2 linked regions of the Bryobacter aggregatus MPL3 genome follow. The protein of the gene in region 2 interacts with the protein of the main gene of each other region in a pairwise test. Links are inferred from orthologs where the notes say so. Each region holds a gene or a part of one and is shown on either strand. Other genes may lie near its edges.

Region 1 (3,673 bases), on a different replicon or contig from region 2:
ACTTTACAGAAGCCACTCGTTTTTAGTCCTTTGGACGCCCTTTTTGGATGCGTTTGAGCAAATCGGTCACCCGGGCCCGAGGACCGAGATTCATTGCAGAGTTGAAGTAAATCTCAGGAGTGTAAAACAGATCAATGCGTTGCGCGAGTTCTTTTCGAAAGTAAGCTTTGGTGGTCTTCAGTACTTCCAGAATCTTCTCTGCTTCTTCGCCTTGAGCCGGAATGTGGACGCTCACGGCCACCTTCTTCATGTCAGGGGAAACCTGCACGTCGGTCACCTCAAGGCCCGCCAAGCGCGGGTCCTCCAGATCGTAAGCGATCATTTCGGTGATCTCCAGGCGAATCGCTTCCGCGACTCGTTCAAAACGGCGGCCTTCCACAACTCTATTATCCGGCCTGTCAGCCCAAACAAGGAAGAATTTCTTTGGCTGCTAGCTGGCGCCGTGTCTGCTGAGGTACCCGGCGACCTCTGTCTTACCTCCGTGCTGGGCCCAGCCGAGCGGTGTGGCCTGCCAAAGTTTGTCCTTGAGATCCAATTGCGCGCCTCGATCCACCAGCAGCGCGACCACCGCAAAATGACCGGCGAGAGCGGCCTGGTGCAGCGGTGTGGCATGGGAGTGGAGATGCGCCGGGTTGTAGCGATTGGGGTCTTCGCCTGCATCGAGCAGCAGCTTCACAATCTCGACCTTGCCGAGTTGCGCCGCAAGGGCCAAGGCCCGATGCCGCTCTTCCACGCCGGCAGCTGGCAGCAGCCGTTTTAGGTCCTCGATCCGTCCCAATCCGGCTGCTACGGGTAGCTGATCCACCCTCGCGCCCCGCTGGACCAGCGTTTCTGCTGCGTTTTCAAATCCAAAGACCAGGGCGGTGACCAGGGGCGAAGTCCAGGCTCCTTCGCCTTGGGCTTCTACGGAAGTGCCGAAGTCGACGAGCGTATGAATCAAGCCCTGCTGGACGCCTGATTCCGCCGGTGGCGTGCTCGAAACCAACATGCTCATTGTCGTGCAGTGGCCGCCGTACATGTCGGCAACTGCGTCTGGCTCGGCACCGGCCTCGAGCAGCAGACGCGCGACCTCGACAGCGTTGGCCGGACTCTTTTGCCGGTAGCTCTCGACGCCGTTTGCGCCCAGGTAGTGCAGCAGTGTGGCGCGGTGAATGGGGGGATCGAAATTAGTCACCCGCGTCGAGCGCGCCTGGATCAGTTCCGGGTGCTTCTCCAGCAGGACTCGAAGGCGGTCCAGATCGCCGGCGATGACTGCCTCGACTGCAGATTCGAAATGAAATACCGCAGAATCCCGATCGGCCATCGCGTGCACCCACTCTGACAAGGCGGCCCAGTCGCGAAAGTTGTACCAACGGGCGATGGCCAGTTCGGCATCGTCCTGGCTCAAGGCCGCTGCTTGGATCTCGTCATCGGAAATCCGTTTCGGCAGCCAGACGACTTTCTCGTCGAGAAAGCGAGGGTGATTCTGGTGGAACAGCTCGATCGCCCAGTGCTGACCGTCTTGCTGCGCCAACAGCAGTGCGGCTGCCTGCTGGCGGTAAGCTGCGAGTGTGGAGTCGAAGGACAGCGGCTGCAGCGCCATGACTCCTTCTATCACAATGTCCGGGTTTGGCTGACCTGCAATTCCACGGGGATATCCGTATAGTTGCCGACATCGCCCAGGATTTGATTGCCGACTGCGGCGATTCCGGCCTGAAAGCCCTCCAGGCGATCAAAGTAGAGGCGGCAAATGAAGCGATAATTCGGCGGCATGCCAGCCGCGAAGCCGGAAACACCTTCATCCACTTCGATCTTCTGCAAACCAAAGGGCTGCAGGAGCCGGCTCACCATCGGCAAGTGCCGGTCGTAGTAATAAACAGTGTCGAAACGGCCCTCACCAGCCGCTGGGTAAAACGCGGTTACGCAGATCATAGCTGTGTTAACTTAACGCTGTATGGCACGTAGCGTCAACAAGGTAATTTTGATTGGGAATCTCGGCCGTGATGCCGAAACCAAGTTCACCCCACAGGGGATCGCGGTGAGCCGCTTCTCCATTGCGACCACGCGCCGCATCAAGGATTCCGGTTCTGGCGACTGGAAGGACGAGACCGATTGGAACAACGTCGTCCTCTGGCGCAACGAAAATCTGGCCCAGTATCTGACCAAGGGCAAGCAAGTCTATATCGAAGGCCGTCTGCAGACGCGTAGCTACGAAGACAAAGACGGCAATAAAAAGTACTCCACTGAAGTGATTGCTGAAGAAGTGATGCTGCTTGGTGGCCGTGGGGAAGGCGAAGGCAGCGGTGGCGGCATGCAGAGTGCTCCGCGTAGCGCTTCTCAGCGTCCTGCCCAAGGCGGCGGTGGCGGCCGCCCGTCCGGTGGCAACTTCGACGACTTCGATCCGGGGATCAGCGACGACGACGTTCCTTTCTAGAGCGCGTCTCTTGGCTCATCTGGTGATAGGCTGAGTTAAAATGACTCCTCAAGAAGTCCTGGATTTTGCCAAGGCGAATGCTGTCCAGCAGGTCGATATTCGTTTTGCCGATATCCCAGGCCTGTCCCACCACATTACCTACCCGATCTCCGAGGTCAGTCTCGACAGTTTCGAGTCCGGTTTCGGCATTGATGGCTCTTCCATCCGTGGTTGGGCAGCGATCAACGAAAGCGATATGCTGCTGGTGCCTGATCCAGGCACGGCCTTTCTCGATCCCTTCACGCGCGTCAAAACACTGGTGATGAACGGTACCGTGATCGACCCGATCACTCGCCAGCACTATGAGCGCGACCCGCGCTGGATTGCGATCAAGGCCGAAAACTATCTGAAAACCACCGGCATCGCGGACACCATCTTTGTGGGGGCTGAGGCAGAGTTCTTTATTTTTGAGAACGTCAGCTTCGACCAGAATATGCACTCGGCTCACTATCAGATCGATAGCGATGAGGGCCATTGGAGTTCCGGCCGGCGTGAGAACAATCTCGGGTACCGGCCGCGCGTCAAAGAAGGTTATTTCCCGGTTCCTCCCACCGATCACTATCACGATCTCCGCTCGGAGATGGTGGAAGTGATGCAGGCTTGCGGGCTCGAGATCGAGTGCCACCACCATGAGGTTGCCACCGCGGGCCAGTCGGAAATCGACCAGCGCTACAACACGATGGTGAAGAGCGCCGACAACATGATGCTCTATAAGTACGTTGTGCGGAATGTCGCGCAGCGTAATGGGAAGACCGTCACCTTTATGCCCAAGCCGCTCTTTGGGGACGCCGGGAGCGGCATGCACGTTCACCAGAGTCTCTGGCGCGATGGCAAGCCACTGTTTGCGGGGGAACTGTACGCCGGTTTGAGCCAGACTGCGCTCTGGTACATCGGTGGACTCTTGAAGCATGCCCGCGCCCTCAGCGCGATTATTGCCCCCACCACCAATAGCTACAAGCGCCTGGCTCCTGGTTATGAGGCGCCGGTCAATCTGGCCTACAGCCGCCGGAATCGCTCCGCAGCGGTTCGCATTCCGATGTATTCTTCGGCTCCGAAATCAAAGCGTGTGGAGTTCCGTCCGCCCGATCCCAGCGCAAATCCTTATCTTTCGTTTTCCGCGATGTTGATGGCTGGGATCGATGGCATTATTAATCGCATCGATCCGGGCGAGTCGCTCGACAAAGACATCTACGATCTCTCTCCCGAAGAGTTGAAGGCTGT
Region 2 (7,994 bases):
CACCTTCAAGGACTGTGTCCAGTCTGCAGCCAAGCGCAACAAACTCTTGATATTGGATTGGTAGTAGTGCAGTTCCCCGGCATTCCAGGCTTGCGGCAGAAACGTCGCCTCAACACCGAGTTCGGCTCGGATTCCCTCGCCCAACTCCGACGGAAAAGCTGGTCCGTAGAAGAACAGATTCACGCGCGAGGGTTGCAGGCGCCAGCCTTCCGGCAATTGCTGCCAAAGGTCCCAATACCCTTCCACCTCAAACGAGACATCCGAAGACCGCCAACGTTCGAGAGCATCCGTGAGATCCTCAAATTGTTCCGGCATTTTGAAGACCTCCTCCTGCAGCGCAGGCTCGGCCGGGTCGACAGCGGACACGCGGAAATACACCTGAGGCGCCTGCGTAGAAAAGGGAAATTTTCTAAGGGCGATGGAGAACTGGCGATGCATACTCAACGCCGTGTGGTTCTCGATCCAGATCGAAAGATAAAGCCTATCTGACATGAAATTTGATGGTATCGCGGCTCGCGATGCAGTCGGGATAAAAGGAAAATAGAAGTAAGTTGGAAACTCTGATTGAAACTCTATGCGGAGTCGTCGTGCTCGACAAACCGACGGGCTGGACTTCGCACGATGCAGTGAATAAGCTCCGCCGGATCGCCGGGACCAAGAAGGTCGGACACCTCGGAACCCTGGACCCGCTGGCAACCGGCGTCCTCCCTCTCGTGGTTGGAAAAGCAACCCGGCTCTCGCAGTTCTATACGAAAGACCGTAAGGCCTACTCGGCCGTCGTGCGCTTTGGCCATGCCACCGATTCCTATGATCGTGATGGGGAACAGGTTGGCGAGCACGTCGATGTGACCCTCGATCGCAGCACGATTGAGCCACTCCTCGCATCCTTTCGTGGTCCACTCGAACAGATGCCCCCCGCGGTTTCCGCAAAGAAGATCAACGGAGTGCCGGCCTACAAATTGGCGCGGCAACAGAAGCCGGTCGAATTAAAAGCAGTTCCGGTAGAGGTTTATCTCCTCGAGATCGATCAGGTGGAAGGCCCGGACCTACAGATCCGTCTCGAGTGCTCCGCCGGCACCTACGTCCGGTCGATTGCCCATGAGCTCGGCCAAGCGCTCGGCTGTGGCGCCTATGTGCAGGAGCTGCGGCGCACACTCAGCGGCGAATTCGCGATTGCCGATGCGTTCACACTCGAACAATTGGAATCTATGGCAAAAGAGGGACGCTTTCCCGAGGCGATGTTGCGCGGCGAGAGGCTGCTGCCGAATTTCCCTTCCGAGACCGTCGACACGCTAACGGAATCACAAATCCGCCAAGGCCGCGACTTCCGCACTTCGCCCTTCCGCATCACCCAAAGCACCAAGTACGTCAAAGCGATGAACCGAGAAGGCGACGTGATCGCGATCGGCGAACAAAAGCTGCCGAACCTCTACCACCCCATTCTGGTGCTCTGAGAATCAGTCCTTCGACGGCTTCTGTGCCCGCTTGCGCTGGACCCAGCCCGCCTTGTTCACTTGACGGCTGCGGCCCAGCGCAAGCGTGTCTCCCGGCACAGGATCGGTAATGACGCTTCCGGCGCCAATGTAGCTATCGGCCTCTAACTTGACCGGCGCAACGAGGGTAGAATTACTCCCCACAAAGACCCCATCCCCAATCTCCGTGGTGTGCTTATTGGCACCATCAAAATTGCAGGTGATCGTCCCGGCGCCAATGTTGACACCTGCACCCACCAGGCTGTCGCCCAGATAGGCCAGATGCATCGCCTTCGCCCCAGCGCCAAATCGCGTTTTCTTTAACTCCACAAAATTGCCGATCTGCGCCCCAGCTCCGACATGGTTCTCCAGCCGCAAACGGCTGAAGGGTCCGATCTGCGCACCAGTCTCCACGACAGAAGTACCGACAAAGCAGTACTCTCCGATCGTCACTCCATCGGCAATCACACTATCCCGAATCACCGTGCCGGCCCCAACCGTACAATCGGCACCGATCTTTGTCTTGCCGAGGATCTGTGTAAAGGCGGCGATCACGGAGTCCTGTCCGATCTCGACCTTCGCATCAATGGCTACCGTTTCTGGCTGAAAAATAGTAACGCCATCCAGCATCAATTGCTTCGTCTTGCGGGCACGCAGAATGCGATCCGCCTCCGCCAGTTCTAAGCGCTGATTGATCCCGAGGATCTCGCTCGCATCCTCCAGCACCAGCGCCTCGACACGCTTACCGGCCCGGCGGAGAATCTCAACGATGTCGGTGAGATAAATTTCGCCAGACGCGGGATTGGGCTCGATTTCTGCAATGTGCCGCCAGAGCAATTCGCTATCGATGCAATAGATACCGGAATTGATCTCGCGGATCTGCAGCTGCTCTGGAGTCGCTGCCTTCTGTTCGACAATCGCCGCTACACTGCCGTCTTCTGCGCGCAGGATCCGCCCGTAGCCATGCGGGTCGTCGAGGACTGTGGTGATCAACGTCGCAGCCGCTCCGCTTCGTTGCTGGGCCGCTACCAGGCGCGCAATGGTCTGTGAGGTCAGCAAGGGGCAATCCCCATAAAGCAGAAGTGTCCAACCATTCTCTGGCGCCACACCACGGCACATCGCCACCGCGTGCCCGGTCCCCCGCTGCTCCGTCTGCATCACGAAATGACAACCCCGGGGAGCGAGTAACGCACGGACTTGTTCCGCCTGATGCCCGACAACCACCGTAATGCGATCCGCGGGCACAGTCGTTCCGGCAGCATCCAGAACGTGTTCCACCAGAGCCTGGCCACCGGCTTCATGAAGTACCTTCGCCTTGCGGCTCTTCATCCGAGTCCCTAGCCCTGCCGCCAGCACGATGGCGCTCAATTCCGTTTGCATATCATTTCCCTCGAAGATTGATCCGGCGCACACGCGCTTCAATTGCCAATTCCAATGCGACAGCCGCGATGGCGTCTGCATCATGCCGCACTTTCTCGCTGCGAGCCAACAACGAACGGCCCACCACCTGCACACCCATCTCTTCGATTCGCGGAGAATCCATCTCGACGGGGAAAACTTTCTCTGCCGCGTAGCGTCGCCGCTGCGCGCCGCTCAGAGGCCGCGTATTCAAGATGACCCGATCAACAGTCCCCTTCCCTCCATGGGAGAAAATCGCCTTCAGGTGATCTGACGCCGAGAACTGCATCGTCTCCCAAGGTTGCCACATCAGATTGGCAAAGTACGCCTTGGTCGCCTGCGCCCGGCGAATCGCCGAAGCAATGCCGTCCACTAAAAGATTCGGAATCACGCTCGTATAGAGACTGCCAGGCCCCATCGTAATGAGATCCGCGGCGGCGATTGCCTCGATCGCATCACGTAAGGGTCTGACCTTATTCGGAATCAGTTCCAGGCGGCGAATCCGCTTGCGGCTCTTGCTGATCTTCGTCTCGCCCTCAATGACAGAGTTGTCCTCCATCGTGGCGCGCAAGCCCACATTCTGATTGGTGGAGGGATAGATGCGTCCGTAGATCGCCAGCACTTCGCTCGACACCTTTACCGCACGCGGAAAGTCTCCGGTGACATGCGTCAGTGCCGTCAGAAAGAGATTGCCGAAGCTATGCCCTTTCAATCCCTTTCCCGAGGAAAAGCGGTATTGAAAAAGCTTGCCGAGCAGAGCTTCATCCTCACTCAAGGCGACCATGCAATTGCGAATGTCCCCGGGAGGTAGAATATCGAACTCGCGCCGCAGGCGGCCGGAGGAGCCGCCATCATCCGTCACGGTTACGATCGCTGTGATATCCACTTGACCGCGGCGTGCATATTCTTTCAGGCCGTGGAGCAAACCTGACAGCCCGGTCCCACCGCCCAGAGACACGATGCGCAGCGGACCCGCTACATCCTGATAACCAGGTGGCGGTGCGATCATCGCAAGTCTATTGCGAGTTCAGCAGCAATTCGCGAATCGGAGAATGCTGCATCAGTTCGGCGAAGTCTGGATCGTTATGGGCTGCCACGCGATTCTTCGGAGCAATCTCGATGGCCCGTTTCAAGTGCGCTGCCGCTCCCGCAATATCGTGCCGCAGTCCCATCACCAAAGCCAGGGCATAGTGAACATAGTCGGCATCGTCGTGCTTGAGTGCTTTCTCAAAGCTCGCCTGCGCACCTTCCAGATCACGCTTGTTCATCTGGCTAATTCCGTAGTTATACAGATCCTCTGCAGTGTCCAGCTTCATCGTGTTTCTCGCCAGACGCTGTTGGCACATCAGCAGGTGTTGCTTGGCAGCATAACCGATTTCTTTCACCGGGCCTTCCAAGGCAGCCTCAAACTGCTGCTTCGCCTTGGCAAAGTCGCGCATATGAAACGACTGCATCGCCGCATCAAATGATTTCTGTTGAGCCGATGGCTCTTGCACGCTAGGCGCAGGACGAGTGGCAAACTTTGCCGGCCCCGCTTTGGTATTGCTCTTCTGCATCGAGTTCCTGTGATCCGTGTGTTCGTCCGCAACGAACCCACCGCCATATTGTAGCGCCCTCAACGGCTCTCGTTGTAAACGCTCACACCAGTAATCCGGCGGTAACCCAGATGCTGGTACAGAGCCATTGCCGCCTCACTTGATTCCAACACACTCATCGACAGGCCCGTCTCCTGTTTGGTCAGGTCTAAAACATAGCGAACTAAGCGTTGTCCGATTCCTTTACGCTGTACATCCGGCAGCACACTCACACCATAAATCCCTACCACACCCTGTGTTGCCAGCACGCAGGCCGTGCCGACCGCGCGAGTCCCGGAGTAAGCAACATAGCCCTGCAAAGGACCCTTCCAATAGTTGTCTGATTGATAGACATCGAGAAAGGTCGCCAGTGGTGTCCGGAAAGCCACCGACATGACATGGCAGAAGTCAAATCTCGCAGCCGGAGCCTGCACCGGCCGGATCTCAAGTTGTGGCAGGACGCGGCTGGGCGCCGTCAGTTCCTCCACCACCATCCCAGCCCCGCGCAGCACCGTCGTCAAACCATAGCGCTCCACCAGCCTTCCCACTCGCCCCAGCAACTGGTCCGGCACAAAATGCTCTACCAGCCACAGACTCCACCGCGCATCCTGCCGGCGGAATAATGCATCGGCATAAGCGAGCTTAATTTTGAGCTCTTCTTCTGTGCGGACAGGAGTCTTCAGCAGAACAGAATTGAATACAGCGCCCGGCAAGCCGGAGTAAACACAAAGCAGTTCGTCTTCTTCCCAGATCGCCGCCCCTGGACGCGTTCCCGCAAAGGTCCGCATCATGTCGAACAGATTCGCCACCAGCAGTGCGCGCTCGCGTTCCATCAGAGAAGACTTTGCGGGTCCACATCAATCACCAATGCGGTGGCCGGCCAGTTGCGCTCTACCGCACAAGCCCGCACACGATCCAGCGCTTCCCCCAGCCGCTTGCGTTGCGCCGCCTTCAACAGCATCTGGTAGCGAAACTCCTTATTCACGCGCGGCACCGGAGCCTCTGCTGGTCCGAGAATCCGAATCCCTTCCTTGAAATCCTTGAGCACTTCGCCGATCTCTCCGCTCATCCGCAGCGCTTCCTCCTGCCGCTCACTGCGAATCACCACATTCGCCAGCGAAGCAAAAGGCGGATAGCGCATCACCTTGCGAAACTGCAGTTCCTTCTCGTAGAACAACTCATAGTCCTGGATTGCGCTGAAGCGAATCGCATAGTGCTCCGTGTTGATTGTCTGCAGGATTACAGTGCCGGGCAGGCCACCGCGCCCCGCGCGCCCCGCTGCCTGTGTCAACAATTGAAAGCTTCGTTCGGCGGCGCGAAAGTCCGGCATACCCAGACCGATATCGGCATTGACAATCCCGACCAATGTCACGTTCGGGATGTCATGACCCTTGGCGATCATTTGCGTGCCGACCAGAATATCGAAATTCCCTTCCCGAAATCCATGCAGGATGTGTTCGTAGTCGGCTTTGGAATTGATGGTGTCGCGATCCATGCGCGCGATGCGTGCCTTAGGAAAAGCCTCGCGCAATTCCTCTTCGATCCTCTCGCTCCCGCTGCCGATGAACTGGATATGCTCGCTATCGCACTTTGCGCAACACACAGGAACCTTCTCGGCATAACCACAGTAGTGGCAGAGCAAGCGGCGATCGCGCCGATGGAAAGTGAGCGTCACCGAACAGTTGATGCATTCCACCTTGTATCCGCAACTGCGGCAGGCGACAAAGTTCGAATACCCGCGCCGGTTCATCAGCAGCATGGCCTGCTCCCCGAAAGCCAGCTTTTCCCGCACCGCTTCCACCATGCGCCGCGAGAACAATGCATTCTTCTTGGTCTCGAGAAACTCCTGCCGCAGATCGATCACTTCCACCGCGGGCATCGGACGCTGCTCAATGCGCTCCGGCAGCAGCAGACGCACATATTTGCCGCGTTCTGAATTCTGCCGGGTCTCGAGCGACGGCGTCGCGCTACCCAACACAACGGTCGCCCCAATCTGCTGCGCCCGAACCACGGCCACATCGCGCCCGTGATAACGCGGATTCTCTTCCTGCTTGTAGCTGCCGTCGTGCTCTTCATCGACAATGATCAACCCCAGATCGGGCATCGGCGCAAAGATCGAGCTGCGCGTCCCCACCACCACTCGCGCCTCACCACGCCGGATCCTGCGCCAATACTCCGCACGCTCACTATCGCCAAACGCACTATGCAGGATCGCCACCTGCTCGCCAAAACGCAAGGCGAACTGGCCCGCCACCTGCGGTGTCAACGCAATCTCTGGCACCATCAACAGCGCACTGCGTCCCATCGCCAGCGCCGCCTCGATCGCACTCAGATAGACCTCTGTCTTGCCGCTGCCCGTCACCCCTTGCAACAGAAAAGCCTGATAGTCCTTCCGCTGGATCCCTGCCTCAATCGCCTGATAGGCGGCCTGCTGGCTCGCATTGAGAGCATGCCGCGGACGTTCGGCGGCACGGCGAATTGCTCCCACTCGCGGCGTCAGCTTCACCAGCTGCCGCCGGGCCAGACTGCGTGCACTCTGGCTCGCGTTCTTCACAATATCCTCGAGTTCGTCGAGCGGATGCACGCCTGGATGCAGATGCAGATAAGCCAATAGCTCCCGCTCCCACTTCGGCAACTTCCCTTCCGGCGCACCCGCCAGCATCTCGACATTCAGCTTCGACGCATGTGCCCGCAAAGGATCTTTTTCCTGCGCCTCTTCCTCCATGCGCACATAGCCCTTCCGGAGAAACTCCCGGATCAGCGCCGGAGCCTCAGGCGACTTGCGCTTGAGCGCCTCCAGACTCATCGGACGGCTCTCGAGCGCCTGCAACACAACGAGTGAAGCGTCCTCCTGATCCACAATACCCAGCAGACTCTGCTTCGCCATGTCCCGCCCCGTGTCCGTCAGACCATAGGCTTTGCTCCGGCGAATTTCCCCGCCAAGCGGCGCCATGATCCGGAACACCTCACCCACCGGAGCATAGTAGTAGCGGGCCACCCACAAGCCGAGAGAAATCAACTTGCTATCGAAAACCGGTTCCTGATCGAGCAGGCGTTCGATCGGCCGTACTTTGTAGTCCGGCTTCTCATCATGGATGCGCAGGATGGTGCCGCTCAACTTGCGCTGCTGAAACGGCACCAGCACCCGGCAGCCCGGCTGCGCCACGTCGCGCGCCTCACCGCTCAGCGCATAGGTAAAAGGCTGATCGAGTGGGACGGGCAGACAGACATCGCAGAAAAGGGCCATTGCCAATTACAACAGGCGGAAAGTACTCTTCAGTGTCGGATAAAGGGTGCGATAGATTTCATGTGCTCTCGCGTAGGCCACGCCTTCGCGCGGACGGGGATCGGTTTGGGTCACTTCATTCGTACATGCCGCACAAGCTTCATGCACACTACTGAACCCGCCCGTACCCACCATGGCGAGCAGTCCGGCGCCATAAGCCGAACCTTCCTGCGAATCGAGTGTCGTCACCCGCCGTGCAAACACATCAGCCATCACTTGACGCCAAAAGCTGCTTTGCGCGCCTCCGCCGGAAGCACGTACGCG

What was found. The genes of interacting proteins can lie anywhere in the genome.
Region 1: the proteins of priA (region 2) and M017_RS0109070 interact in binary tests that used the Escherichia coli proteins (3 or more experiments, as listed by UniProt). The link is inferred for Bryobacter aggregatus MPL3 from one-to-one orthologs.

Annotation. Positions count from the first base shown.
Region 1 is NZ_JNIF01000003.1:1,911,102-1,914,774, forward strand. The notes cover bases 881-3,673. They hold M017_RS0109070 (single-stranded DNA-binding protein), read left to right. Parts: upstream 881-1,933; coding sequence 1,934-2,413; downstream 2,414-3,673. Other genes in these bases: M017_RS0109060 (ankyrin repeat domain-containing protein), read right to left, coding at 881-1,582; M017_RS0109065 (EthD family reductase), read right to left, coding at 1,594-1,911; glnA (type I glutamate--ammonia ligase), read left to right, coding at 2,454-3,673. In the rest of the region: 30S ribosome-binding factor RbfA, read right to left, coding at 23-379; more of M017_RS0109060, read right to left, coding at 431-880. UniProt on the Escherichia coli protein: Plays an important role in DNA replication, recombination and repair. Binds to ssDNA and to an array of partner proteins to recruit them to their sites of action during DNA metabolism. Acts as a sliding platform that migrates on DNA via reptation.
Region 2 is NZ_JNIF01000004.1:1,185,052-1,193,045, forward strand. What follows is about bases 4,985-7,994. They hold priA (primosomal protein N'), read right to left. Parts: upstream 7,692-7,994; coding sequence 5,277-7,691; downstream 4,985-5,276. Other genes in these bases: M017_RS0124940 (GNAT family N-acetyltransferase), read right to left, coding at 4,985-5,277; xylB (xylulokinase), read right to left, coding at 7,698-7,994. Also shown: M017_RS0124915 (hypothetical protein), read right to left, coding at 1-492; tRNA pseudouridine(55) synthase TruB, read left to right, coding at 552-1,454; bifunctional UDP-N-acetylglucosamine diphosphorylase/glucosamine-1-phosphate N-acetyltransferase GlmU, read right to left, coding at 1,458-2,852; M017_RS0124930 (gluconeogenesis factor YvcK family protein), read right to left, coding at 2,854-3,879; M017_RS0124935 (hypothetical protein), read right to left, coding at 3,887-4,426; more of M017_RS0124940, read right to left, coding at 4,486-4,984.